One region of the Neobacillus sp. Fa239 genome, then DNA from elsewhere that is predicted to be linked to it. Evidence: predicted binding sites of a transcription regulator. Region 1 holds the regulator's gene; each other region holds the start of a gene.
What was found. The regulator Rex, encoded in region 1, represses fermentation and respiration genes when NADH is low (regulators of the CRP and FNR family bind a similar motif). The targets are predictions, from matches to a motif close to TTGTGAAATATTTCACAA.
Positions count from the first base shown of each region.

Region 2: the regulator Rex is predicted to act here: its motif matches at 2,061-2,078, upstream of ACZ5XR_RS12065 (DUF3224 domain-containing protein).
Region 3: the regulator Rex is predicted to act here: its motif matches at 4,150-4,167, upstream of ACZ5XR_RS05225 (YwiC-like family protein).

Region 1 is NZ_AP041611.1:8,552-18,665, reverse strand. It holds gene groL (chaperonin GroEL) at 69-1,706, opposite strand; gene groES (co-chaperone GroES) at 1,753-2,040, opposite strand; gene ACZ5XR_RS00090 (lysostaphin resistance A-like protein) at 2,304-3,026, shown strand; gene ACZ5XR_RS00085 (YdiK family protein) at 3,023-3,223, shown strand; gene ACZ5XR_RS00080 (MDR family MFS transporter) at 3,340-4,848, opposite strand; gene ACZ5XR_RS00075 (cytoplasmic protein) at 4,860-5,567, opposite strand; gene ACZ5XR_RS00070 (cytoplasmic protein) at 5,582-6,304, opposite strand; gene ACZ5XR_RS00065 (YhbD family protein) at 6,317-6,940, opposite strand; gene ACZ5XR_RS00060 (redox-sensing transcriptional repressor Rex) at 7,060-7,716, opposite strand; gene moaC (cyclic pyranopterin monophosphate synthase MoaC) at 7,752-8,237, opposite strand; gene ACZ5XR_RS00050 (ABC-F family ATP-binding cassette domain-containing protein) at 8,410-10,114, shown strand, end outside.
Region 2 is NZ_AP041611.1:2,506,907-2,517,020, forward strand. It holds gene ACZ5XR_RS12055 (hypothetical protein) at 1-82, shown strand, start outside; gene ACZ5XR_RS12060 (DUF3231 family protein) at 374-1,396, shown strand; gene ACZ5XR_RS12065 (DUF3224 domain-containing protein) at 1,552-1,947, opposite strand; gene ACZ5XR_RS12070 (DUF3291 domain-containing protein) at 2,237-2,722, shown strand; partial or broken gene ACZ5XR_RS12075 (IS110 family RNA-guided transposase) at 2,968-4,201, opposite strand; gene ACZ5XR_RS12080 (metallophosphoesterase) at 4,520-5,389, shown strand; gene ACZ5XR_RS12085 (glycosyltransferase family 2 protein) at 5,598-6,911, shown strand; gene ACZ5XR_RS12090 (hypothetical protein) at 7,242-7,553, opposite strand; gene ACZ5XR_RS12095 (HU family DNA-binding protein) at 8,358-8,606, opposite strand; gene ACZ5XR_RS12100 (hypothetical protein) at 8,628-8,852, shown strand; partial or broken gene ACZ5XR_RS12105 (IS110 family RNA-guided transposase) at 8,853-10,079, opposite strand.
Region 3 is NZ_AP041611.1:1,105,528-1,115,641, reverse strand. It holds gene clpB (ATP-dependent chaperone ClpB) at 1-2,028, opposite strand, end outside; gene ACZ5XR_RS05235 (YjzC family protein) at 2,158-2,337, opposite strand; gene ACZ5XR_RS05230 (Crp/Fnr family transcriptional regulator) at 2,658-3,326, shown strand; gene ACZ5XR_RS05225 (YwiC-like family protein) at 3,361-4,092, opposite strand; gene mobB (molybdopterin-guanine dinucleotide biosynthesis protein B) at 4,332-4,847, opposite strand; gene ACZ5XR_RS05215 (molybdopterin molybdotransferase MoeA) at 4,841-6,106, opposite strand; gene ric (iron-sulfur cluster repair di-iron protein) at 6,332-7,030, shown strand; gene moaA (GTP 3',8-cyclase MoaA) at 7,302-8,318, opposite strand; gene ACZ5XR_RS05200 (Crp/Fnr family transcriptional regulator) at 8,586-9,284, shown strand; gene ACZ5XR_RS05195 (TIGR04053 family radical SAM/SPASM domain-containing protein) at 9,353-10,114, opposite strand, start outside.

The DNA.
Region 1 (10,114 bases):
AGAGAAATGTTAGAATTCCACTCCCCTTTTACATAAAACCCTCATAGATCAAGGGGTTTGGGCGATGATTACATCATGCCGCCCATTCCACCCATGCCGCCCATTCCGCCCATGTCAGGCATTCCAGCACCAGCAGGTTCTGGCTTATCAGCTACAACTGCTTCAGTTGTTAAGAACATAGCCGCAACAGAGGCTGCGTTTTGAAGTGCAGAACGAGTAACCTTCGTTGGGTCAACGATACCAGCTTGGATCATGTTTACCCATTCGCCAGTTGCCGCGTTGAAGCCTGTGCCGATTTCTTCACGCTTTAAGCGGTCAACGATTACAGATCCTTCAAGACCTGCATTGTGAGCAATTGTGCGCACAGGCTCTTCCATCGCACGTAATACGATGTTGATACCAGTTGCTACGTCGCCTTCAGCTTGGATTTCAGCTACTTTGCTGAATACGTTTAGAAGGGCTACACCACCACCGGATACAATACCTTCTTCAACAGCAGCACGAGTTGAGTTCAAAGCGTCTTCAATGCGAAGCTTGCGCTCTTTAAGTTCAGTTTCAGTTGCTGCACCCACTTTAATTACAGCTACTCCGCCAGCTAATTTAGCTAGACGCTCTTGTAATTTTTCACGGTCAAATTCAGAAGTTGTTTCTTCTAATTGAACACGGATTTGGTTAACGCGGGCAGAGATTGCTTCTGTATCTCCGGCACCTTCAACGATTGTTGTGTTTTCTTTTGTTACAACCACTTTAGAAGCGCGTCCTAAAGAGGTGATTGTAGCAGATTTAAGGTCACGTCCAAGTTCTTCCGTGATCACTTCACCGCCAGTTAAGGCAGCGATATCTTCAAGCATCGCTTTACGACGGTCGCCGAAGCCAGGAGCTTTAACTGCAACGGCATTGAAAGTTCCGCGAAGCTTATTCACAACTAATGTAGATAATGCTTCCCCTTCGATGTCCTCAGCAACAAGTAATAATGGCTTACCTTGTTGTACTACTTGCTCAAGAACCGGTAAGATTTCTTGAATGCTGGAAATCTTTTTGTCAGTGATTAAAATATATGGATTTTCTAAAACAGCTTCCATTTTGTCAGTATTGGTAACCATGTATGCAGAAACATATCCACGGTCAAATTGCATACCTTCAACAACATCCAATTCCGTTGTGAAGCCTTTAGATTCTTCAATTGTGATAACGCCGTCGTTGCCTACGCGCTCCATTGCTTCCGCAATCAATTGGCCAACTTCTTCGTCAGCTGCAGAAATAGCCGCAACCTGTGCAATCGAAGCTTTGTTTTCGATTGGTTTAGAGATAGCTTTTAATTCTTCAACAGCCGCAGCAACTGCTTTTTCGATTCCTTTGCGGATACCCATTGGGTTCGCACCAGCTGTCACGTTCTTTAAGCCTTCGCGAATCATCGCTTGAGCAAGAACAGTAGCTGTAGTGGTACCGTCACCGGCAACATCGTTAGTTTTGCTTGCCACTTCAGCAACAAGCTTCGCACCCATGTTTTCGAAAGCGTCTTCTAATTCGATTTCTTTTGCAATGGTTACACCGTCATTTGTGATTAATGGAGAACCGAATTTTTTCTCAAGAACCACGTTACGTCCTTTTGGTCCAAGAGTCACTTTAACTGCATTTGCAAGTGCATCTACTCCGCGAAGCATTGCGCGGCGTGCGTCTTCACTAAACATAATCTCTTTAGCCATTGTTTAAAAACCTCCTCATATTTTCTAAACCTTGTATTTTTTAAAATTACTCGCCTACTACAGCAAGGATATCGTTTTCACGTAAAATTAAATATTCTGTACCTTGGTATTTTACTTCAGTACCAGCATACTTTGAGAAGATAATGCGATTGCCTACAGATACTTCAAGTGCTACGCGTTCTCCATTTTCAAGCACACGACCAGTACCAACGGCAACAACTTTTCCTTCCTGAGGCTTTTCTTTAGCTGAGTCCGGTAAAACGATACCGCTTGCAGTTTTTTCTTCTGATTCAACAAGCTCAATGACAATGCGATCACCTAATGGTCTTAACAAATCAAACAACCTCCTCAAAAATTTATGTAATTTTGACTTTATTAGCACTCTCTCGTATTGAGTGCTAACACAATTATTATAATAATGAATCTCAAAATCTTTTGCAAGCAGGAAGCATAATATTTTTGTGATTTTTTCAACCTTACAAGTATGTGAATAACAGTAAGTTCTATACATTGTTTTTGAAAAAACCGCTCGAAATTGTAACTCCAGCGGTTTTAAGAGTAAAATAAAAGTTAGTTTAAATTAAAGGAGATAAAAATTTGAAACGAGAATATTGGATGATCTTAATTATTTATATTGGGATGCAGTTTTCGAGCCTTGCTGGTGTTCCTTTATTGGTGGTTATTTTTAAATCAATGGGGGTCGCACAAAAGCTGGCTATTCCCATTTGGCTGATTATCAGTTTTTCCCTTGCCCTTATTCTTGTTCTATTTGTACTAAGGAAGGAAATGAGAAACCATAGCTTCAACGAAAGGGGTTCTTCTTTTGGGGAAGCGGTTCTTTGGGGCTTTTTGGGGATTTTTTTATCATTCTTTGCGCAAATCGTTGCTTCAAACATCGAACGTCTTCTTGGAGTGAATATGAGTTCACAAAATACAAAAAATATATTGGATATCATTAATTCCTTTCCATTAGCTATTTTAGTAAGTTCGATTTTTGGGCCGATTTTAGAAGAAATTGTCTTTCGGAAAATTATCTTTGGCGGCCTGTATAAACGTTTTAATTTCTTTATTTCAGCACTTATCAGTTCCGTCATCTTTGCTTTGGCGCATATGGAGCCCCATCATGTTCTTCTGTATTCTGCCATGGGCTTTACCTTCGCCTTTCTTTATGTAAGAACAAAGCGGATTATAGTCCCTATTTTTGCCCATGTGGCGATGAATACGCTGGTGGTCATCATCCAATCTGCTTATAAGGATGAAATTGAAAAAGTCATTCGCCACGCAGGGTTGATTCAACATTTTATCGGAGGCTTTCTATGAGACGTTCACCCTTGTTTTCCGGCATCATTTATTTTTTGCTCGGCAGCTTGTTTACCTACTTTGCGATTAACGATGTAAACAGTGGCGGCTGGGGCTATTTCAGCTTCCTGCTCGTTCTTCTTGCCACCTTTGACTTTGGTTCCGGACTGAAGCTGATTTTCTTTCATTTGAAATATAAGGATCAAATAAAAAAATGAAAAAAGGGTCTGACCCCCTCCGTTCAACAATCAATATATAGCAGCTTTTAAGATAATTTTCAGCTATATATTAAGTTACGGGGTCTGACCCTTTGTGTTATGAAACAGCCTCTTTTTTAAGCCTCCACGTCCTTTTTAAAAACCATCCGTTCTTTTCCCATAATAAAGATGAGCAGAAACGCTAATCCCGCCGGAACAAGGGCCCATGCAAAGGTATGGACAATTGAGCTGGACAGGGCATCGGTAATCTTACTTAAAATTTGCGGTGGAATATGACTTCTTGCCTGCTCCTGTAAAAGTGCCCGAGAATCACCAAATCCTCCCTTTGGCATCGGCCCCATCCCACTAAAGACATCCTCCAACTTCCCTTTAAAGCTATTCCGTTGGATCGTACCAAAGATCGTGATGCCAATAGTCATCCCCAATGACCGAATAAAGTTGCTGGTTGATGTGGCAGAACCTCTCTGCTCCATTCCAAATGGATGGATGGCGGCCATACTTAAAACGGAAAACGAGAAGCCGACACCAAAGCCGATAATAATCATGTAAAGCGTCAATATCCATCGACTCGTATCAGGTGTTAAGGTGCTTAACAGGATGATTCCAGCCATCATAATCACGCCCGATAAAATCATGATATTACGGTAGCTCATTTTCGTTGTCAAAAATCCGCCGACCTGTGCCGTAACGACAGAGCCTAACATCATTGGCAACAGGATCAATCCTGAGTTTGTCGCACTTCCCCCATAAACCCCCTGCACAAATATGGGAATATAAACCGTAGCCGCCATAAAAGCCGCACCATAAAACAATCCAACCAGAGTGCTCCCTCCAAAAAGGCGGTTCTGGAACATTTTAAAAGAAATAATCGGTTCCTTCGCTTTTGTTTCAACCAATAAAAAGATGAGAGACAAAACAGCAAAGCCGGCAAACAAACTAATAATCGTACTGGAACCCCAGCTATATTTCTGTCCGCCCAGCTCTAGGGCAAACATCAAACAGACGACTGCCCCAATTAAGGTAATGGCGCCCCACCAGTCAATTGATTGCTTTTGATGAACTTTAGACTCTTGGTAGTTAAGAACAACAAAGATAAAGGACAAAACCCCTAATGGCAAGTTAATATAGAAAATCCAATGCCATGTAATATGATCGGTAATATAGGCACCTAACAGCGGACCGAAAATACTCGACAGTCCAAAAACAGCACCAAACATACCGCCCATTTTGCCGCGTTTTTCAGGCGGGAACAAATCGAACATAATTGTAAAGGCAATCGGCACAAGCGCACCGCCGCCGGCCCCCTGAATCGCCCGGTAAATACTTAATTGAGTAATCGACTGAGCCGTTCCGCACAAGGCAGAACCAGCCATGAACAAAATCAATCCCATAATAAAAAATCGTTTTCGGCCATACATATCGGACAGTTTTCCGAAAATCGGCATTCCTGCCATTTCCGCCACCATATAGGCAGATACGACCCAAACGAAATTCTCCAGCCCGCCAAGGTCGCCAACAATCGTCGGCATTGCAGTCACGACAATCGTATTATCCATCGAAGCCATCAATATCCCTAACAGCAAACCGGCAACAACAAAACCCAACTTACTTTCCTTTGCGACCATTCGATTCTCCTTTATATCTTATTTGACATTTTAATCATTGAATTGGAGTCCTGCTTCAAATCATTCTTATACTCTACTAATCCTATTTGGCATCCGGGACCAATATTCACCTTATTGCCCCTTACTGTTGCAGCCTTCGTATTTTCAAGATAAATTTCATCTCCTTCAATGACCTTGGCCGCAAGAGTTCCTTCCTCTCCTCCAAAGGGAAGGAGCGAATTTCTTTTTCTTTTAATGATAATTTTCCCGCCGCCAATTTCCTCAGCACGACTTTCCCCAAATCTTAACGAAATCTTGATTGAGTCCGCATTGAGCAATCCTTTGATTTCAAAACCGCCGCTTGAATCGAACTTTTCATATTCAACATCCCCATTCACTGTGACACTGCCTTTAATAGTGGTTTCTTCGCCAGTCAGCCGGCCTCCCACATCAAGCGTTCCAAAAATCTTGGTTTTTTTCAAAAGGGCATTGCCGCCGATGGTCATTGTACCCATGATCAGTGTTTCTTCGGCCTCCATATTTCCTTTGACCTCTGCTTCTCCAAGAATTTTGACTGACCCTGCTGTTGCATTCTCCGCAATTTCGCTTGTTCCATAAATATGAAAAGCAGAGCATTCGACATCACTGACAATAGTGCCTTCTCCTCTAATGCTGATTTTGTCGTATTGCCCGCCGGGGTATTCGCCAGACCCATTAATAATAAGATTTTTAGTCTTCATTTTGCTCCTCCCTCTTACACCTTTTTGAATTCTCCTACAATGGCTTTTTTATCAATTGAGATTTCATCAGTATATTCCACCAAGCCAATCTCACAATTTTCCCCGATCGTAACATGTTTCCCACGAACAATTTGTGCCTTTGTATTTTCGATGTCAATTTTATCCCCTTCAATTAATTCCGTTTCTAACTGTGTATTGAAGAATGGCTTGAATAATGTACCGATTAATGACCCTTTATGCTGCTTAACGGTTATCGTTTGGCCGCCAATTTCTTTAGCCCTGCAATCTCCATAAATCTGCACATCAATTAGATCCGCATTTAAAAGCCCGCCAATGGTAAAGCGATATTTTGCTTTAAACTTCTCAGCTTCGCAATCTTCTCCTACTTTTAAGATGCCGTGAATGATGACTTCTTCCCCTTTTAATTTTCCGCCAACAGTAGCATGACCGGAAACCTTTAAATGTTCCACTTGAACGTTTTGGTCGATTTTAGCCGACCCATCCACAGTCATCTTCTGACTTTCGATACTCGCATGGAACTTTGCATTACCATTGATCTTCATCTTTTCTGACTTTACATTCCCCTTGATGACCCCTGAACCATTGCAATCAAATAGGCTGCATTCAACATCACTATTGATTGTTCCTCTTCCGTTTAACGTTACATCATGGAATTGTCCGCCGTTCGAGGCCCCTATTCCATTAATAACCAGATCTCCTCTATTTTTTACTTCCATTTTCATTCTCCTTTATAGTAATTTCGATTTAATTTCTTCGATACACGCCATCAGAGAAAGCTGAGCAACCATTTTTGTTCCCCGCTCTAAATGGAAACCCTCTGCGTTTAGCAATAAAAGACAAGAAGAGACACCCAGCTTTCTCGTAATCACCAATTCTCCGCTTTTTTGCTTAAGCTCCTGACGATGATCAATGAGCAGCTGCAGCAGCATGGTCCCCTCATCCAAATTGATTTCCCCTGATTGTAGAAGCTTTTCTAGAACAAATAATTCAAGCATTCTTGAAAAATTGAAATTCAAACTGCCTTTTTCCTGCTCTAAATAAAAATTGGCGACTGTTGTCGAAACAATGTTACGTTTTATTAATTCATCCTTCGATAAATTTAAGTCGGTTACGCTTGGGGAAAACATGTTTGCCAGCTCATCCAAGGATAAGTTTTCTTTCATCGTTTGAATTTTATTAATTCGATCTAACATCTTTTCTTTTGGAAAAAAAGTTTCTTGGCCGGTAAAGGTCGATTTCCGAACAAACCACTCCTCAGGGATTAGATCCTTTCGTTTCCATCTATATAACTGTCCATATGATATTCCGGCCAAATCTAATAATTCCTTTTTCGATATTAACTCCTCGCTCATATTGATAACCCCTTTCATAAAATCAATGTAACATAACACTGTTACGTTGTAAAGACAGGAATAAAATCCCTTAATCAATAAAAAAAGCCTTTCTACTTTTCGTAGAAAGGCCTCTTTCTTTACAATTCATCCATTTCTATTGTCGGATAATGCTTTAAAAAATAAACGAGCGATTGCAGCTCCACTGCCAAGTCAATGTGATGAACTCTAATGGATGATGGGACATTTAACCTTGCAGGAGTAAAATTCAAGATCGCTTTGACATTGGCTTTGACAAGCTTATCGGTAATCATTTGGGCCACTGGAGCAGGAACGGTCAGAATCGCCACTTGAATCTGTTCTTTCATGATTTGCTCTTCTAAATCATCCATGTGGTAGACTGGCACATCCCCAATCGTTGTGCCCATTTTATTTGGGTCGACATCAAAGGCGCACTGAATCTTCGTATTATTATTTTTTAAAAAATTATAATTTAAAAATGCTGTACCAAGATTACCTACACCAATTAACGCTACCTTTGTTAATTCATCTTGATCGAGTGTTTTCCGAAAAAAGGTTAACAGGTAGTTGACATTATACCCGTACCCTTTTTTTCCTAAAGCCCCGAAATACGAAAAATCCCTGCGAATCGTTGCCGAGTCTACTTTCACTGCCTCGCTTAATTCCGCTGATGAAACTCTTTGTTTCCCGGAAGCACTCAGATTTTGTAAAAATCGATAATATAATGGAAGTCGTTTTGCTGTCGCCTGTGGAATTTTCATTGTATCATTCGTCATGTTCTCCTACACCCCCATGAATGGATTTGTATCCTTTAATTCCTTTTAAAATCACCATGTTTACCGCCCGTTTTCTCTACTAGATAAGTCGGGCCGATCACCATGCCTTTATCCACTGCTTTACACATATCATAAACGGTTAACGCACATACAGTCGCAGCTGATAGCGCTTCCATTTCCACACCGGTACTGCCCTTTGTTTTCACAACAGCCTCAATGTTTAACTTATACAGCTCCTCTTGGTCCCTGCTCCAAGAGAATGAGACATTAATACCTGTCAAAGGAATGGGATGGCACATCGGAATCAAATCCCATGTTTTTTTCGCGGCCATAACGGCTGCTACCTGAGCAACGGCTAAAACATCGCCTTTTTTCATTTGATTATTCGTAATTCTATCATAAATTTCTTTATTGACAGTGATGCTTGAATGGGCCAATGCTGTACGTGCCGTTTCCGGCTTATCACTTACATCAACCATTTTCGCCCTGCCCTCTTCATTAAAATGAGTAAATTCAGCCATAAAAAAAATCCTCCTATCAAATCATACACTATTTTTTCGTTCATGTGTGTGAAACTTTGAGCGAATTAAGACAAATTTACAGTAATTTCTTATTCCCTAGTCGAATTATCGCACTTATTGCCGATATAAGGGGAATAAGGTACACTATTTTTAAGTAATAGAGGTGAATAGAATGATTTTATTACAGGTTAATCAACTAGCAAAATATTATGGCGCTGACCTTATTTTATCGAATATAAAACTTGAATTACAAACCCGGGACCGCGTTGCCCTTGTAGGAAGGAACGGTGCCGGAAAATCCACCCTTTTGAAAATGATTGCCGGATTCATATCGCACGACAGCGGTGAGATCATCAAGCCGAAAGATGTAACAATCGGCTATCTGGCCCAAAATACCGGATTAGAATCGAATTTGTCGATTTGGGATGAAATGTTGACCGTGTTTGAAGACCTTAGAGCGATGGAAAAATCGCTTCGGAGGCTTGAAGAACAAATGGCGGACCCGGAAATTAGCAGCTACGATAGAATATTAAAGGAATATGACCAGCTCCAAGTAAAATTCAAAGAACAGGGAGGATATCAATATGAAGCTGATATCCGCTCTGTCTTACATGGATTAAATTTTTCGAACAGCTCGCTCATGATATCCAGTTTAAGCGGTGGTCAAAAAACCCGTCTGGCCTTAGGAAAGCTTCTGTTAACAAAGCCTGATATCCTAATTTTAGACGAACCGACAAACCATCTTGATATCGACACCTTAACTTGGCTTGAGCAATATCTGCAAGGTTATGATGGAGCAATTTTAATTGTTTCCCATGACCGCTATTTTTTAGATAAAGTGGTGACGCAGGTTTACGAGGTTTCCCGCAGACAAATTCAAAAATTCATTGGAAACTATAGTTCCTACCTGGATCAAAAAGCAGTCAATTACGAACGGGATATGAAGCTATATGAAAAGCAGCAGCAAGAGGTTGCGAGTCTGCAAGACTTTATCGCCCGGAACCTTGCCCGTGCTTCAACGACGAAACGTGCTCAAAGCCGCCGGAAAAAGCTTGAAAAAATGGAACTGATGGACCGTCCCCTAGGCGACGAAAAGTCCGCCTCCTTCTCGTTTGAGATTGAGAAACAAAGCGGTAATGATGTCCTGATGGTTGATTCACTCGCTGTCGGATATAACGGCGAAATCGTTTCGGAGGAAATTTCATTTCGGGCATTTAAAGGTGAAAGCATTGCTCTTGTGGGGCCCAATGGGATTGGGAAATCGACATTATTAAAAACGATTATTAAAAAGCTTCCGGAACTTGGTGGTACCGTCCGATATGGGACAAATCTGTCCATCGGTTATTATGATCAGGAGCAAGCCGAATTGACCTCCAATAAGCGTGTTTTAAATGAGCTTTGGGATGAGTACCCATTAAAATCCGAAAAGGAAATCCGAACCGTTTTAGGTAATTTTTTATTTTCCGGTGACGATGTATTAAAAATTGTATCCACCTTAAGCGGCGGTGAAAAGGCAAGGCTTGCCCTAGCCAAGCTCATGCTTGAAAAAGCCAATCTCCTCATTTTAGACGAACCGACGAACCATCTTGACCTTGATAGTAAGGAAGTTCTTGAAAATGCCTTAATCGACTACCCTGGGACTATTTTATTTGTTTCACATGACCGGTACTTTATTAACCGCATAGCTACAAAGGTACTAGAATTAAGTAAATCTGGCAGCACAGAATTTCTGGGTGACTATGATTATTATGTAGAAAAAAAGCTGGAACAGGAAGAGCTGGAAGCCTTAGCTGCACAAGCTCAATTAAAAAAAGAACGCCATTCGGAAGCTTTAGAAAAAAACTCTTATCAACAAGATAAGGAAAGCAAAAAGCTCG
Region 2 (10,114 bases), 2.5 Mb from region 1:
TTTCACTGCACGGTTAATTGTCAACATCGGTATAGTCGTGGTGTTTGTCATCGTCTATTTCATCTCTTTCAAGAAATCGTAAGCAAAGCGCGGTAGAATGAGCATCCCTGTCGGATGTCTTCATCGAATGCCCCCAATAGGACGTCTAAAGTTTATGAGAAATTTTAGTAGATCTCGCCTGATTGCTATAGCACATTCGGGGGCAATAGCTACAATAAAGCTGTCATTACCAGCAGCTTTTTTTGTTGTGCTAACGGGGCAGGTTAGTGGAATAAAGATAAATCCAAACATCAAATTCCAAAAATTTCAAAATCACTCATAAATTGGGGAGCTTAGGAAGATAATATAACCAAAATATTTTGGGGGACTTGCTATGGAAGAAGAAAAAAATGATATTAAAATTAATTTAACTTCAGCTGAAATCGCATCGCTCTGGAGTACGTATATGAGCGATAGTGCGGCTGTTTGCATTTTCGAACATTTTCTTGAAACTATTGAGGATAGCGATGCTAGAGGAGAGATTGAATTTGCAATAAATATTTCAAGAAGACATATTGATAAAATTAGAGGAATTTTCTCATTAGAGAATTATTTCGTCCCAATCGGTTTCAGTATAGAACAGGATGTAATTAAAAAAACACCTCGCCTTTTTTCGGATATTTTTTATCTATACTTTTTACTAAATATGGGGGCAGGGGGCTTGGCAAACTACGGAATGGCTTTACAATTAAGTACACGGAAAGATACCGTAGATTTTTTCAGCAAGGCAATTTATGAATCAGTTGAATTGAAACAAAGAGTTACTAATGTAATGCTAAATAAAGGTATATATATTAAACCACCATATTTAGATTATGAAAATGAAAAACCAATGTTTGTTGAAAAAGAGAGTTTTTTAAGAGGTTGGTTTGGGGAAAGAAGAACATTAACGTCCCAAGAAGTTTCTCATTTATATTTAAATTTGTATAATAATCAACTAGGAATGACTATTTTAATCGGTTTCAGTCAAGTTGCTCATACACCTGAAATAAGAAACTATTTTATTAAGGGACAGGAAATAGCGAGAAAATTTATTAATATTTTAAACAATGTTCTTACAGAAAGTAGTATCCCTGCTCCTAAGGCTTGGGGTACAGAAGTAACAAAATCTACATCGCCGCCATACTCCGAAAAATTAATGATGTTCTTAGTAGGAGCAATATCTGCCATTGGCATTGCTAATTATGGGGGTTCTATGTCATTGACTTTAAGACACGATCTTCCGTTAAAATATGCTAAGATGCTTGCTGAGTCCGGCTCCTATGCAGAAGATGGTGCGAGTATTATGATAAATAACGGTTGGTTTGAACGACCTCCTCAAAGTATTAATAGAAGAAAATTAAACAATACTCAATAAAAAAGTTATCTTGTTCAACTAACGGGTGCTTGAGTTTATGAAGGAATACTGTGGCGATCCTTTTTTCTTCTTCAACTAAATGGCAGGAGTTGAAGAAAATCTTTTGACCAAAAGGACATTCCTGGTAGTACAGAAATGCCCTTTTTACTGTTTTGTTAGAATTTAAAGTCTAGAATCATCTTACTGGTTTCACCTGTAAACTTATAGTTATAAGACCCTATCAAGCTTTCTAATTCACCGGTAGCTTTGATGATTGTTGCTGGAGAATCTAGATTTCCTTTATCAAATATCCCTTGCTCTAAAGCGGTAAATGTTCCATGTTTTCCCTTGTAAGTTCCTTCAAAATGCAGAAATCCGGAAATTTTAGAAGTGGCTAAGTGACCATCATCTATAGTAGAGTCTATATAAAATAATAAATATTCAACAAAAGCTTTTCCTGTTAATTCACCATTAATATCATATTCTACATGGGCAATATTAATAGGGAATTCCTTTCTAGTGTCGTCTACTGGCTTTTCATCCCATTTGCTTACTGAAAATGTTACCTCCATGGTAAATCTCTCCCTACATTATTAAATAGTAATTCACCTCCAGTATAATATCCAAAAAGTACCATTATCAATAATAGAATAGGGTTGGTTTTATTAATTTTTCTTTACTAACTTTGTGAAATGCTACACTTAAAGTAACAGGTGCTATAGTTTCATAACAAATGGGCTGTTTTCGGCAGTCGTTTTTCATTGCCGTTATTGAACTATATGGGCAGGTTAGCTGAAGAAGGAATTTCCACATTTTTACTTGAATATATCTTAGGAAAAGACTATAGATGGAGGGCTATTTATGGCATTAGTTTCAATCTATACTGTTGGTAGGCTAAACCACCCCTATGACCACCCTGCCTCTCGTGAATTTTTTCAAGTGGGAAATGAAGTTTATCGTCAAGCAACTAAATCAGGACTTATAGAGACCTTTTCACCTGAAGGAGTCCCTTTCCCTGAAGAAACAATAAAAGGAAAGGGTTCTCCTATTCTTACACTAACTGTATGGAGAAGCCTTCAATCCTTATATCGCTTTACTTATTCAGGAAAGCATATGCAAGCATTACGAGATAGAAGCAGATGGATAGAACCTTATCCAGATAAACACCTATCTTATGTAGTTTGGTGGACAGAAATGGTGAGGGATGTCTCATGGGGGGAGGCATTCAGGAGATACAACCATTATATTAAGCATGGTCCGACTCCTTTTGCATTTGATTTTAAGCATGCATTTGATGAAAAAGGGGAGACGTTCTTGATTAATACTAATGGTGACATTAAAGAATAATGCACCTTCTTGTGACGTTTTTAGCTATTTTGGGGGGATTTGTGAAATATTACACTTAAACTCGGGTGCATTACTGGAACAACGGTAATGCTTTTTTCTTATTCAAGTAAACCAGCTAATAGTTTGTCAATATTTTTCAATAAAAATTTTAAAAATCACATGATATACTAAAAATGTGCATGCCAAATAACCTTCCGTTAATTACGCTATTGGAAGGTTTTGTGCTTTTTTGTTTAATTTAGGTTCTACGCTATATCTTGGAAAGTCGTTTTTTTTTTAAAAAGGGCAAATATCCAATGTAATAGCTTATTTACACAAGCTATTACAGCTACTTTAAATGGTTTTCCTTCTTCACGTTTCTTGTCGTAATACTCTCGCATTCTTTTGTTACGAGGGATAACTTCATCCGTTGTTTTCTTTTTACGACAATCACGAATGGCACAACGAACAGCCATGTATAAGGCATGTCTAAGTCGACTGGAACCTCTTTTAGTGAATCGGTTTTTAGTGGCGGAAAACTTACCAGATTCAAAGACACTAGGGTCGACTCCAGCGAATGCTACAAGCTTTTTATAATCATTAAATCGATCTATCTCCCCAATTTCTGAAATGATCGTTGCAGCGATTTTTTCTCCGATACCAGGGATAGATTTGATAATATTATATTCTTCAATTTCTTTAGCGAGGGCATCTATCTCCGACTCCAACTTTGATAGGTGCTCTTTGTATTGAAGAATCATATTAATGTACATACCGAGGCTTAAAATATGACTTTGATAAATTGCCTTTTCAAATGGATTTCGATCTGCCGCAGCTTTCAGTTTAATTGCTTTTTCTGTTGCCCACCTAATTGATCGGCTTTACATAATTCAAATATCTTGTCTCTAATTGTTCCCTCACTCGCTTTAATAATGTCCTCGGAAGAGGGGAATTCTGAAAGTGTTAAGAGCGACACTACCGAATATAAATCCCCAAAAACTCCTTTATATTCAGGAAACACTTGTTCAAGCACTGCCTGGAATTGTAGCTTTGTTTGGATCATCACACCTGTTATATTTTCATGTTGTCTAGTAAGATTACGAAGATTTAATAATTGGACACCACGCTTTTTATAAGGCTCTAACTCTTCTTTATAAAACAATTCACAAAGAAGATAGGCATCTATGGCATCTGTCTTTACTTTTCTTAAACTTGAACCCCTTGCTTTGTATGAAATCAATGGATTGATAATAATCAATAAATATCCTCGTTCTTCCAAGTAATGAACAACAGGAGTTTGATAATGCCCTGTAGCTTCTAGAATTACTGAGGGTTTCTTACCAGACTCATTTTTCACATCCTCCAGAACGTTACAAGATAACTAAGCCCCTCAACAGTATGAGATACTTTAAAACTCTTTCGGTATGGTTTGCCTTTATCTAAAAACGCTTGAACTTGACTTTCCCCTTTTGAAATATCCAGACCAACGACTGGATTCATTCTAAATCCTCCTCCTAAACTAGTAATTTGCCAGTACCCCTAATTCCTCCATGCAGTGTCACAGCTTCGCTTGTTTTACGAGATCTAAGTCCCAACCAGCCTCAATCATGTTTCTACAAGTAGGGGGCGAACGGTTTAGTTGACGGGGTCGAAGCCCCACGGGCAGTTACGTTATACCCTGGCTACTGATATAATAAGACCAAAATAAAAAAGGTCAACCAGAAATATTTAGCATTCTGGCTAACCTTATAATACGAACGGGGCAGGTTAGCGTAATAAGGGCATAACCAAAAAGGAAGAATAATTCTGAGGTGAATTATGAAACGGTTATGTTTTTTAGTAATATTTATTTCATTTTTTTCGTTGAAAATAGTTAAAGTACAGGCAGAATCGAAATATCTGTATAACGAAAACAACTCAATTGACATTACTACAATGGAATATAGTTCAAAAAAAATACCATCGAAATTTAATGGATTTAGGATACTTCATTTGTCAGATTTGCATAGTAAGGCATTTGGAGAAAATCAAAAGGTTATATTCCGAAAAATGGAATTGTTAAAAGTAGATTTAATCGTATTTACTGGAGATTTAGTTGACCAAAAGAATTATGACGAAGGAACAAGTATATCGTTAATGAAGCAGATAAATAAAATTGCACCAGTTTATTTTGTGACTGGAAATCACGAGTGGTGGTCAAGAAAATTTAACTCCCTTGAAAAGAACTTAACCACACTTGGCGTTAAGGTGTTACGAAATAGCTGGGAAAAGGTTCATATTGGTGATGATAATATTTATATAATTGGCATAGATGACCCAGCTATAAATAACGGTGATGAGAGTAAACTGGTTAGAACTGAATTAAAAGGAGCATTAAATAGTATTGAAAATCAAGGAGGCTTTAAGATACTGTTATCTCATCGACCTGAACTGTTTCCGATATATACACAATATAATTTTGATTTAATTTTTTCTGGACACGCCCACGGTGGTCAAATTAGGTTACCCTTAGTTGGAGGTTTAATCGCTCCCAATCAAGGATATTTTCCTAAGTATTCTTCAGGTAAGTACAAAAAAAGAAATTCAACAATGGTTGTTAACAGAGGGCTAGGAAATAGCATATTTCCTCAGAGGCTATTCAATCATCCTGAGATTATTGTTTTAAAACTATCTAATAGGGATAAATAAAAGGAGGTCAAAGCAAAAGATTGTGAAAAAATATACTTAAACTAACGGGTGCTTTTGCTGAACAAGGAGTTGCAGCGGCAATCCATTTTTTTGTTGTGCTAACGGGTGAGTTTACTTCAATAAGGGCAGGATAATGATTTTTATTTTTAGTCATTCAATTATTTTATTAATGATTAAAAAATGGGGAAATTATTAATAGGTGATTGAGATGAAAACTAAAAAGCAATCCTATATTCCAGTTATTTGGAAGTTCTGGTTTTGTCACGCATTCGCATTTTTATGGTTCCTTTTTTCTGTATATTTTTCTATTCCTTGGATTAAAGATTTAGAACATATCATTGGAATAGTTCCTTCGATTTTAATAATAGCTGCGATTGCCTATTTTCCTGGATATTTAAACGCATTTATGGTGATTAGTCTTTTCTTTGATAAGCAACCAGAATTTAAGGTACACAATCCAACAGATCCCCTTTCCATTTTTATTTCCTGTAAAAATGAGGAAAAGGGCATTGCCGATACTATTCGTTATATTGCCCAGCAAGATTATACAGGTAAAATGAACATTATTGTAATCGATAATGCATCGACGGATGAAACTGGCAGCATGGCACTGAAAGCAGGTCAGGAATATCATTTAGACTTAAAGGTCATTCATGAAGAAAAGCCTGGTAAAAATTTTGCTCTTAATCGGGCATTAGCCATGGCTGATACCCCCTTGATTATTACTCTTGATGCCGATACGCTTTTAACGAAATCAGCAGTTCGGTTCCTAGTGTGTAGATTATTATCGGCACCAAAAGATCTTTGTGCTGTTGCAGGCTCTGTACTTGTTAGAAATAGTCGCAAAAATTTTTGGACTAAGATTCAGGAATGGGATTATTTTTTAGGTATTGCTTCAATTAAAAGACTTCAAGGATTTTATCAAGGAACATTAGTTGCTCAAGGAGCATTCAGTTTATATAAAAGGGAAGCACTTGAAGAACTCGGGGGATGGGATGATGCTATTGGGGAAGATATAGTGCTAACCTGGAAAATGTTACAAACGAATTGTAAAGTATATTTCGAGCCTCTTGCAGTTGCATTTACCGATGTTCCTGAAACGTTAGTCCATTTCGCAAGACAAAGAAGTAGATGGGCAAGAGGAATGATTGAAGCGTTGAAAAAAGTAAAACCTTGGAATCAACCAGCCATTTTCACAAAGTACCTTACAGGAACAAATCTTATTTTTCCTTACTTAGATTTTGTATACAGCTTTGTTTGGATTCCTGGGTTGATACTGGCTTTCTTTGGCTATTATTATATCGTTGGGGCGACGATTCTTTTTGTTTTACCATTAGCTTTATTAACCAATTATGCAATGTACCATTTTCAGCGAAAAGTATTTCAAAGGTTAGATCTTAAGATCAGAAAAAATATATTTGGCTTTTTTGCATACGTATTGACTTATCAATTGTTTATGTCCCCCATATCGGTTTGGGGATATGCTCAGGAATTTCTACATTTAAAAAGAGTTTGGAAATAGGTCAATTTATTACCACAGGAAGTTTCAAACATGTTTTATCGGCTACCATACAAGTCGTATTGGTTCATATTTGATTGGTACTAGTGGAGATTTAAATTTTTGCCTTACTTTAAGAAGGGGATAGCTATGGCGATTGCTTTTTCTTATTCGGTATAGATCCAACTAGTTTCACTCTATAGGATGATTATTGTTTATTTCTCACTGTAAAGAAAGTTTGTGAAGAAATATACTTAAACTAATGGGTGCTTGAGTTCAAAAGTGTGTTATATGTAGGAGAGTGTACAATATAGGGAAGGAAAAATTTAAAGGTAAGCACAATAAAGTGCTTACCTAATAAACCTCATCTAAAAAAATGATTCTATGCTTTAACTCTTTATTCGAATCTAAAAGACCTATTACAATTTGATTATCTTCTGTTATTGTAGTGTATCTGAAATTTTCAACCCCATTAATTAGGAGAGGTGTTTCTTGTTTTGCTTCCATCTTAGCAAAGACATCTACTGTGTATTCAAGTGGAAGATAATCATCCAATCCTTCTTCTGGTCGACCGACCAATTTAAATAGGAAATCTTTGATCGCATATTGCTCAATCATCGATAAATTTTTCTTGAATTTTAGCTTATTTACGAAGACAGTTTCCACTTAATCACTCCTCAAATAGTAATTAAAGTTTATACTATAAAACACCTAACTTCAACGGGATTACTATGACATAATATTTACAATTTGGTTTGGTGCTAATTTTTAATTATGTATTCACTGCGTCACTCATTTTTCCTTATTTGGCAAACGTGCTGGAAAGGACACACATCAAATTATTAATTCTATTTTTAGAGCTGGGTGACTTTATCCTTGTTCTGCAAACAGTTGCTTTACTACAAGAAGGTTTTTCGCTAAATCTTAGCCTGCTCTCAAAAATAAAACAGTGAATGAGGATTATCCTCATCACTGTTTTGTGTTTCCATTAATTGATTTTACTTTCCTAGTACTATAATGGTTTAATTTGGTATTTAAAATAAATAGTATGAGTGCTACTGACTAGTGTATATCTACATTTTACTATAAAAAGTCCTAATATGGTTTGGTTATATTTATATGACAGTACCAACTGACAGTGGTAAAACGATAGAATAAGAGAAAAAGAGAAAAGAAGAAATCAAGGATACGCATGGGGATTCTAATTCTGTGAGCAAAAAAACAGGATAAGCCACTATGGGACCGGGATGAGCGGAATACATACCTCCTAGGAACATCTACTTGAGAAAGTCCCTTTGATAATCCGTATAACGATTAGAATCAAAATAAGGTCGAAGAGAAGCCACTTTAGTTGAAATACAAATTATATTGATGATTGTATTATTTCAGGTGTTGCTCCATATCAAAATTGGTTAACAAAAAGTGATGATTAAACAACCACCACTTTTTGTTATATGTAGTAAGAGCAAATTATTTACCTGATACAGCATCCTTTAATTGTTTTCCAGGTTTAAATGCAGGTACTTTTCCAGCTTCGATTTCAATTTCTTCTCCAGTTTGAGGGTTACGTCCCTTACGAGCAGCACGCTCACGAACCTCAAAGTTACCAAAACCAATCAATTGAACTTTATCTCCATTTTTTAATGCTTCTAAAATAGAATTAAAAATCGCGTCTACAGCTTTAGCTGCATCATTCTGTACGCCCCATAAGGGTTCAATGTATTTTAAGGAGTGTTATCAATGAATAAAACAGATCTTGTGAATCTAGTGGCTCGAACTTCAGAACTTACTCATCAAAAAAATTTTATTAAAAGCCAAAAGAGAATAAACATAACCTTGTTCAACTATCCTGAAAAAAAAGTAATGGGGAAGGGGCATTTTGGCAATACGAAACTAAACCCTATAAGATCCATTTTTTTTAAAAGATCTGGGTCTCGAATTTTACCTATATTTTTTGGACCATAATTACGCTATTGCTTCAACAGTTACTTTACAACCAAGAGTCTCTAATCGTTTGATAGATTGCTTAATTACGATTTCTTTCTTTCGTCGGTCAAAGTAATCTGCGCCCAACTCAATATAGGGTACTCTTCTGTTTAACATGTGATATGCAATTGTTAATATGGTATGTCCAACCGTGACTGCTGCGCGTTTTTTACCAACTCGTGCTGCCAAACGGTGGTATTGGGAAGAAAGATATGTGTTTTTTGTTCTGGCTGCCGAATGTGCTGCTTCAATAAGTGCTGCTCGTAGTTTTTTATTACCTTTTCTGGTTTTTTTCCGGACTTATTTTTCCAGCACTTTCATTGTTACCTGGAACCATACCAGCCCATGAACATAAATGAGGACCCGAAGGAAACTGGTTTGAAATATCTATGCCAATTCCGATTTCAGCCAAAAGTTGTTCGGCGTGACTTCTGCCAATTCCAGGGATAGAATCGAGCAATTCAATATCTTCTTCATAAGGCTGCATGCGTTGCTGGACTTCTTCACTTAACATTTCAATCTGTTGGTCCATAAAATCAATGTGTGAAAGTTGAGTTTTTAACATCATCTTTTGATGGGGTCCGACGGATCCTATTAACGCTCGTTCTAAATCATCCTTTTTTTTCTTCAAACTTCTTTTAGCCAGACCTGATAATGTTACTGGATCATTTACACCATTAATAATCGCTTCAATCATTGCTCGACCTGAGACACCCATAATGTCAGTCGCAACTGAAGAAAGTTTAATGTTAGCACCCTCGAGCACCTTTTGGATTCTACTAATCTCCCTTGCTCTTTCTTCAATGAGACTAGGCGGTATCGAACTAACTCACGCAGTTCTCTTTGCTCCCGATTCGGGATATAACTGTGTTGAAGAAGACCGTGGCGAAGCAATTTGGCAATCCATTCTGCATCTTTTACATCTGTTTTACGTCCGGGAACAGCCTTGATGTGTGCAGCATTTACAACCATCGGTTGTATTTCTTCTAGTTCTAGTAGATTGTAAATTGGTTTCCAATAAACACCTGTACTTTCCATGGCAACATGAGTACATCGCTTATTTTTAATCCAATCAACCAATTGGAAAAGGTCACTTGTCATAGTATCAAATGTTTCGATTTCTTTTCCTTTTGGAGTAATCGCGCAAGCGGTAATACTCTTTTTGTGAACATCAAGTCCACAGCAGCGATTAAATACAACATCCATTTTAAAAACCCTTCCTAGGCTGAAGTAAAATAAGG
Region 3 (10,114 bases), 1.1 Mb from region 1:
AGAATATGGCCTTCTTCTCACAGCTTCGGTTAACTGGCCACCTTCTTCATAGCCAACATAACCTGGAGGCGCTCCAATCAATCGGGAAACAGAAAACTTTTCCATATATTCAGACATATCGATGCGGATGATTTGTTCTTCACTATCGAAAAGTGATTCTGCCAAGGCTTTTGCAAGTTCTGTTTTCCCCACTCCTGTTGGACCCAGGAAAAGGAAGGAACCAATTGGACGATTAGGGTCCTTAATGCCCGCACGTGCGCGAAGTACTGCATCTGCAACTAATTGAACGGCTTCATTTTGTCCGATAACCCGTTCATGTAACAGAGAATCGAGCTTTAAAAGTTTTTCTCTTTCACCCTCCACAAGCTTTGAAAGTGGAATCCCTGTCCATCTTGAAACAATATTGGATATTTCTTCACCGGTTACCTCTTCACGGAGCAGCTTTTCACCCTTAGCCGCCTGAGCTTCTAATTCTTTTAGCTCTTTTTCTGCTAACGGAATTTGCCCATGGCGAAGCTCTGCCGCACGATTTAAATCATACTTGTCCTCAGCCTGCTGCAGCTCCCAGCGAAGCTTTTCAATTTGTTCTCTTTTCTCCTGCAGCTTTTGAATGCTCCCTTTTTCCTTCAGCCATTTTGCTTTCATCGCATCGGCTTGTTCCTTCAGGTCAGCCAGTTCTTTTAATAAAGCTTCTAACCGTAGTTTACTCGCCGCATCCTCTTCCTTTCTTAAGGCTGCTTCTTCAATTTCCAACTGCATGACCCTGCGCGTCACTTCATCCAACTCTGTGGGCATTGAATCAATTTCAGTCCGAATCAGGGCACACGCCTCATCCACTAAATCGATTGCTTTATCTGGTAAAAAGCGATCCGTAATATAACGATTCGATAAAGTGGCAGCGGCTACAAGGGCATGATCATGAATTTTTACACCGTGGTGCACTTCAAACCGTTCTTTTAAACCGCGGAGGATCGAAATGGTATCCTCTACATTCGGCTCTTGTACAAGGACTTGCTGAAATCTGCGTTCGAGCGCTGGGTCCTTTTCAATATATTTTCGGTGTTCATCAAGTGTTGTGGCTCCAATACAATGCAGCTCACCGCGGGCGAGCATCGGCTTTAACATATTACCTGCGTCCATTGCCCCTTCTGTCTTACCTGCCCCCACTATGGTATGAATCTCATCAATGAAAAGCAAAATTCGCCCTTCGCTCTTTTTTACTTCATTTAATACAGCCTTTAGCCTTTCCTCAAATTCCCCTCTAAATTTTGCCCCTGCTATCAGCGCACTCATGTCCAGTGAGAAAATCGTTTTATCCTTTAGACCTTCCGGAACATCCTTTCTGACAATTCTTTGAGCAAGTCCTTCCACAATCGCTGTTTTTCCTACTCCCGGTTCTCCGATCAGCACAGGATTATTTTTTGTTTTTCGAGATAAAATTCTTATGACATTGCGGATTTCGGTATCCCTTCCAATCACAGGGTCCATTTTCCCTGCTTTCACTTCCGCAACCAGATCCCTTCCATATTTTTTTAGGGCATCATAACCTGCTTCAGGATTTTGTGATGTCACTCTTTGGTTCCCCCTTATCTCTTTAATTGCCTGCAAAATATTCTCAGGCGTTTTTCCATTGCTTCTTATGATTTTTTTTAATACGGAATCTTCCGAATTGACCGCCGCCAATAAAATATGCTCTATCGATAAATAATCATCTGAAAATTTAGCTTCAAACTCTTCTGCACCTACAAACAATCGCTGCAGTTTTGCCGTAATATATAGCTTCCCCTGTTCCGCGCCGCTTCCTGTAACCTGTGGCTTTTTGTTCAATTCATTCATTATTTGTTCCCGAACAAGGTCTGAAGATAATCCTATTTTTTCAAAGATTGAATGAATCAAGCTATCCTCTTGATTTATAAGGGTAAAAAATAAATGGGACTCATCAACCTCCTGATGATTCTTTTGGATGGCGAGTGTCTGGGCATCCAACAAACCATTTTGTAATCTTTCTGTCATTCGGTTTAAATCCATTTCTTCACTCCTTGATTTGACCATTTTTGACTAATTAACTTAATTATAATGGAAGTGTTATCCTAATGTACAGTTTGTTGACATATGACATAAAAAAGTCATCCGCTTGGATGACTTTTTCTTGCTGCTTCATGGTTTCCGTTGATAGGTCCAATGCCGGTTATCATTTGATGTTTCCGGAAACGCGTCCCCTGCTTTTAGCTTTATTTTTTTGGGATTGAGCACATTGTCTCCCGTTTCGCCAACTTCAATATATACCCCATTATTAGGTGCTTTTTGCCCGGATTTAAAATGACGATTTTGCCCCATTTATTTCCCTCCTTCTCATGTACAATTTTATTATTTCCATTTCATTTGTGGTCATTAAAGGAAGTTCTTTCAAATTACTTCTTCAATCGACAATATTTCCTATGCAATAATGACAGGCTGCTTTTAGTTTTTGACGATTGTATGAATTTATTCCTCATTTATTGCTAATTATCTTTTATTACCAATATAATTATAGTGATATCTATATTGTTCAACTTGACTGTCATGGTTAATTATTTATAAAATTTTGCGATTTATTTCGCCCCTTTAAGGTGGTTGGTAGGATGCAGTCAATTACAGAAGTAATTACAGAAGTACCCATGGAGTTAAAACAACTTTTTGATTCTGTTCATAACATAAGAAAAATGGAGAAAGGTACCTTTCTTTTTCAAGAGGGATCACCCGCAGATGAGTTTTATATTATTCGCGAGGGAATCCTCCATATCAGTAAAATCATCCCTGATGGAAGAGAATTAACCCTGAGGATGTGTTCAAAAGGAGACTTCGTTGGAGAACTTAATATTTTTTCCTCCTCTGATCGAAATTTATTAAGTGCACGTGTTATCGAAAGTGGAGAAGTAGCCGTTATCAAGAAGGATGTTTTAGAAGAAATGCTTTCAAAGGACCTTTCCCTTTCACTCGAATTCATGAAATGGATGAGCCTGCAATTTCGCAGAACACAAACGAAATTTCGTGATTTGGTTCTTCATGGAAAAAAAGGGGCATTATATTCTACTTTAATCCGTCTATCGAACAGCTATGGTATTAAAAGCGATGATGGAATTTTAATACGACTTCTATTAACGAATCAGGAATTGGCCAATTTTTGCGGAACATCACGAGAGGTGGTTAACCGTTTACTGAGCGACTTACGAAAGGAAAAGATTATTTCAATAGAAAAAGGTTCCATAACGATTCATGATCTTGACTTTTTAAAAACAGAAATTGATTGCGAAGATTGTCCAATTGAAATATGTAAAGTAGATTAAACACGACCAAAAAGCGCCTTCGAAGGCGCTTTTTTTAATGTAAGAATCTAATTTGAATTTGGATGGCCATGATAACGAAAAAGACGGCTGAATTTATGATTTCGTATATGCCAATTTGTTTAGGTGTTAATGGTTTTCCATAAAAAATGACTGCCCGTATTAAACTTGGGATATAGGCAACAGCCACAATTGGATGGCCTAAGATTATCCAGGCAAAAATTAATAATAGATGATAACTCCAAGAAATCCACTTAAACTGAAGATTTTTCTTTTCACGAATCATTGTCTTAACATAAAATGTACAGCCTACAAAAAACAGGATAGAAGCAAAAAACAGTAGGATCGCTTCGACGGTTATAATCCCTAAGCCAAAAAAACTTGTTGCTAATCCGGCTATCGAAAAAGCAAAAATCGCACTAAAATCATTCATTAAGGCACGGTCTTGATTTTTAGAAGAATAAAAAGCATTAATAATAAAGAACGGTATCATTAAAAGACCGAAATAAATGATGGAAGGCCGTTTAAAAAGTGGGAGCAGCAGCAACAAACATGCTGGGACCATGTAAAGAAATGCCCATTTTGTATAAAAGGGAATTTTCTTTCCTTTAAAAAGAAGGAGAATCGGAAAGGTTCCCAAATACAATAGAATCCAACCGATGAAAAAAGGGATATCCTGCCATAAAAGGCCCCCATTTATCACCCCCAGCCAAAATGGGATAATCGTCATTGCCCATGCACCATGCTGCTTTGGTAAACATAACTTCATAACACGTTCACTCCCTTTTCTATCTACCTTAAATATAAGGGAGTGACATGGAAAAATAAGTGAAACATATCACATAACAAAATGATAAAAGAAGGCTTCAGCCTTCTTTTGGTCCGATTCTCTCCACTATGAAAACAAACATACTCCCCATTTCCCAGTCTACAAAGGAGTCGATTTAGGCCGCAGTGACAAAACTAACATTATTGACAATTTTATTAACATTATTAGCAAATTTTTAACTAGCCCTTTAATAATCCAATTACGTACTGTAGGGCTGTTTGATCAAAAAGTGAAAAGCATGGAATATCCAGCTTCTCTCTAAGATAGGCGTTCAATTCATCGGTCCAACAAATGATCACCTTCACATTGGAAATTGTAGTTAAAAGCGTTAGGTCTTCCGTGTCCCTTAACATTAGCATTTTGGGATAATTCTCATGCTTGTGCCCCTCGATTAATATAATATCAGGTTGCAGCGCTTCTAAAAGCGTTAATTGATCAACAAGAGTAAACCGAGATTTTTCTGCCTGAAGAATCAGCCTTCCGTCCCCTTCAACAATCGAGACATGTGCCCCTGCTGTAAGATGTCTCGATGAATCCTTATCAGTTAATACATCTGGCTTGCCGCCATGCCCGTGATGCTTAATGGTGGCGGTTTGGAGCCCTTGGTCTTTTAAAGCATGAATTATTTTTAAAATGAACGTTGTTTTACCAGTGTTTTGATAGCCAACCACTTGGAATATAACCGGTTTTACCAAGGCCAATCACTGCCGGTTTGATCCTCTAGTAAAAGGACATCTACCACATTCCCTGCTTCAAAACCCCTCGTCCCTCCAGGAAGCACCATTAGTGAATTTGCACCGGAAAGGCTCGTAATAATGTTAGACTTATCGGTACCACTCGGCGAAACTTTTAATTTCCCTTCTTCAATCGTTACGGTGCTTCGAACAAATCTTGTAAAGGGATTTGGCTTTGGAAATCCTGCCTCAAGTCCGGCTTTTTCTTTCCGTAAATGTGGTCTATCCGAAAATAACATCCTTCGAATAATCGGTCGGACAAACAACTCGAACCCCACGTAGCATGCCGATGGATTCCCAGATAAACCAAAAAGAATTTTTTGATTAAGCTGGGCAACGGTCGTCACACTGCCAGGTCTCATCGCCACTTTATTAAATAGAACATTTGCCTCTAATTTTTTATAAATTTCGGGAAGAAAATCAAAATCTCCTACGGAAACACCGCCGGTAGTTATTAATAGATCGACTTCTTCTAAAGCATTTTGTACTGCTTCAAAACAAGTGGCGAGCTCATCAGGAAGCTTGCCAAAATATTGGACCTTTCCTCCAGATCTCTCAATTTGTGCAGCAATCATATAGGAATTACTATTACGAATCTTCCCCGGTACCAGCGGTTCATCTACCTCTAATAGTTCTGTTCCGGTCGCGTACAAGCCAATAATAGGTTTTCTTGCGACGGGAACCTCTTTATATCCGAAGGTGGCGAGAATCGCTTGGATACCAGGGTTAATGATTGTACCTTTTTTTACTAAGATTTCACCTTCCTTACAATCCTCACCATGAAAAGATACATTATCCCCTTCTTTTATACTTCGTTTAATCGTCATAAATGGTCTTCCATTTTTCTCGAACGTTTGAGCTAATTCCAGCATGACAACTGCATCTGCCCTAGATGGCATCATAGCTCCCGTCATGATTCGAACCGCTTGAAATTCGTTTAAGATTTTATCGGTTGTCATCCCTGCCCCAATGTGGTCGATCACTTCAAATTCTACCGGATTGGTTAGCGATGCTTCTTTTGTATCCATTGACCGAACAGCGAATCCATCATACGGTGAACGGTTAAAGTGAGGGACATCGTTCGTGGCTAAAATATCCTTTGACAAAAAACGTCCATAACTCTCCTCTATCGGAACAAATTCTGTTACACCCGTTAATTGAAACTCCATTATTTTTTGAACAGCCTCAGCTACTGGGATGGGATTTCTTCTCTCCAACAAATTTAATCAGCTCCTGCCTGCAAAATATTCAAAAATGATTATGTAGATAATTCCATTATAAGACTAACCAAAACCTGTAAACATAGCAACCTTCAATAAACAGGTGATGCTTATTAAAAACATAACAAAAAAAACATATGAAATGTATGATTCCCATCACCCAGATTTTTTTCTTTTTCTATTATGCTTATTACAGAAAGGTTTCATATTAAGGAGGAAATGATAATGAACTTTACAATTACTGAAGATACATTAGTAAAAGATATCGTGAACGAAATACCGAAAACAAGTGACGTTTTTAAAAAGAATCGCATAGATTTTTGCTGTGGTGGAAATATTCCTTTATCCCAAGCTGTGGAGCAAAACCATTTAAATATGGATAATTTGATGGAAGAATTAAAAACTATTATTGAAAAAGGCAGCAATGCTGATACAGATTTAGAGGTTTGGACCGATTCCGATTCCAATACGATTATTGATCATGTTATTAGCCAATACCACCAAGTGACAATCGATGAATTAGCACAGCTTAGCCCCTATGTCACAAAGGTAACCCGCGTTCATGGGGATCATCATCCTGAGTTATTAAAGGTGTATGAGCTTTTTTATGAGTTCAAGAAAGAAATGCTAGAGCATATGGCTAAAGAAGAAGCTGTTGTATTTCCATTAATTCGTGCTCTTGAAGATAACACAGTGGAAAATCGCGAAGAAGCCATTGAGATGATTATTGAACTTGAAAAAGAGCATGACCATGCAGGTGAAATTTTAAGAGAAATCCGTGCGGTTACAGCTGATTTTGAACCTCCGTTTGATGCTTGCGGTACTTACCGATTGGTTTACAAGAGACTGGAAGATCTTGAAGGGTTAACATTTATGCATGTTCACTTAGAAAATAATATTTTATTCCCTCGTTATATCGGATAATTTTCAAAAATCCTGCTTTTTAATGAAGCAGGATTTTTTTCAATAAAAAGGCTGTGTTAAAGGGGAATGTTGTTTATTGACAACCGTTGATTGGAGAGGAGGGCCGCTCGACTCCTGCGGGATGTAGAGGTCACGGGAGACCCCGCAGGAGCCATAGGCGACGAGGAGGCTCCCGGACCTCCCCGCGGAAAGCGAGCGCCCGGAGCGGAAATCAACAATCATGTTTAATAGAGCCAATAAAAAAAGAGGATGCGCCCTAAGTCATCCTCTTCTAACCACCTATATAGGACATTTCAATTTTCTTGCGATTTTTATTGGATTCAGCCATTCTTTCATCGGAATATCGATCATCACGGCCGTTCCAAATTCCTGTGATACGTTCCTGTAATTCTTCATCTGTAGCACCATTTCTCATCATATTGCGGATATCATGTCCATTCCCATTAAACAAACAAGTAAAAATCTGTCCATTTGCTGAAAGACGTGCCCGGGTGCAGCTTGAGCAGAATGACTCCGAAACAGATGAAATAAAGCCTACATTGACATCCGTATCTTTATAACGATAAAGTTTGGCCACTTCACCAAAGTAAGCTGGATTTACAGCTTCAAGCTCATAATGTTCCTTTAATATCTCATAAATTTGCTTCTTAGTGATAACATCATCCATTTTCCAGCCATTTGTTGAACCAACATCCATAAACTCGATAAAGCGAAGCTCCAGGCCATTTTTTTTACAGTAATCAGCCATAGGAGGGATTTCTGTATCATTTAAGCCCTTCTTCACAACCATATTTATTTTTACGCCTAAGCCCGCCCTTTTAGCCGCTTCTATTCCCTCGAGAATGGGTTTGGTTCCAATACTTCTGCCATTGATTCTTCCAAACAGCTCATCGTTTAAGCTGTCAAGACTAACGTTCACTCTCTTAAGTCCTGCAGCTTTGAGTTTTTCTGCAAATGTCTTTAGAAGAAAACCATTCGTTGTTAAACCGATATCTTTTAAACCATCAATTTTGGATAGCTTGCTTATTAAAATCGGTAAATCTTTACGAAGCAGCGGTTCCCCGCCAGTTAACCGTATTTTTTCAACTCCAAGATGGACGAAAATTTTTGCCAGCCGTTCAATTTCTTCATAGGTCAACAGGGCACTTTTCGGTAAAAAAACGAAATCAGGACCAAATTTATCTGCTGGCATGCAATATTGACAGCGAAAATTACAGCGATCTATGATTGATATCCTTAAATCATGCATTGGTCTATTGAATATATCTTCAATAATGGTTTTTGCCATGTTATCAACTCCATTATTTAAAAGCTCATACCTGCTATCTCCCAGTGCTACAAGTAAACATTATTTATCCGTTAAATAAGCTTATCATTATCATAACAGAACTAGGGTCATGTACAAATAATTGTTTTTGGTAAAATTCTTTTTTGGTGTTTTCACTATATTGTCATTGTTTACCCAGTTTTTCTCCAATTTCTTACGATACAATATTACTAACAACTACAATTGAACTTATCCAACTATTTTAAAATATAAATGAGGTGACCGTGAATGATGACGAAAATAAAGCCAACTCATTCGCTTGAAATAAAAGAATTACTCAAATTTGCCGACCGGAAATTTAAAAGTGTTCGAGATACTTTTCTATTTCAAGAAGGGATGGTAGCAGAAGAGCTTTATATTATTATTTCCGGCAAGGTTCAAATCAGTAAAATTACCACTGACGGGCGTGAGCTCTCACTAAGAATTTGCGGCGAAAATGATATTTGCGGGGAGCTGACACTTTTTACGAATGACCCAAAATATTTATTAAGTGCCAAGGTTCTTGAAGAAGGGGAAGTTGTTGCTATTAAGAAAGATGTGCTTGAAAGTGAAATCTTCCAAGATAGCAAGCTTGCATTCGAATTTATGAAATGGATGAGCGACCACTTCCGCAAAACACAAACCAAGTTTCGCGACTTAGTTTTGAATGGTAAGCGTGGAGCGCTATTTTCAACCATTATTCGTATGACTAATAGCTATGGTATTCATAAAGACAACGAAATATTAATAGACCTGCCTTTAACCAATCAGGAACTAGCTAATTTCTGCGGAACCTCCAGGGAAAGTACAAACCGAATTCTTAGCGATTTAAAGAAAGATAATATTATTTCAATTAAAAAAGGAAAAATCACCGTTTTAGACCTTCAATATTTGAAGGATGAAATTGGCTGTGAAAATTGTCCAGCCGTATATTGCAGTATTGAGTAGGAAGGGAAACCTTCCTATTTATTTATATGGAAGCAACCGGAATCCCGATTGCTTCCATATTTTTATTGTTACTGTACCTGTTTTTCTCTTAATGATTTTGGAATATAGATACAGAATGGTTCACTTTCAAGATAATCACCAGTCATTGCGTAGGCTCTTGATCTTGAACCGCCGCAAACATAGCGGAATTCACAAACTCCGCATTTCCCCTTAAAAAGATCTGGATTTCTTAATGATTTAAAAATCGGTGATTCACGGTAAATTTCCGCTAATGGCGTTTCGCGAACATTTCCGGCCTTTACTGGTAATAGGCCACTTGGATACACATCGCCAATATGGGAAATGAACACAAAACCATTTCCATCATTCACGCCTTTAGGTGCACGGCCAAGCCCATCAATCGAACCCGTCAGCCCCTTTTCCGTCAGGGCATTTAAATAATCGATTTCATCTGTTTGTGCTTTTGCTTCGCGCTTTTTTTGCTGAATGACAACACGGCGGTAATGCATCGCTTCAGTTGTTTTAATGTCAAAAGGGACTCGTTTACTTAAATCATAAAGCCATCTTAGAACCTTTTCGTGTTCAACAGGAGAAATCATATCCGAAACTTGTCCTCTTCCAGTTGGGACAAGGAAAAAAACGCTCCAAAGCACGCAGTTTAAATCCTCGACCATTTTGGCCATTTCTTCAAGATATTCAACATTGTACCTTGAGATAACTGTGTTTATTTGAATTGGTAATCCAACTTCGTGCAAGAATTTAATTCTTTCCATCGTCAAATCAAACGAGCCTGCTGTGCCGCGGAAATGGTCATGAATCTCGGCATTTGG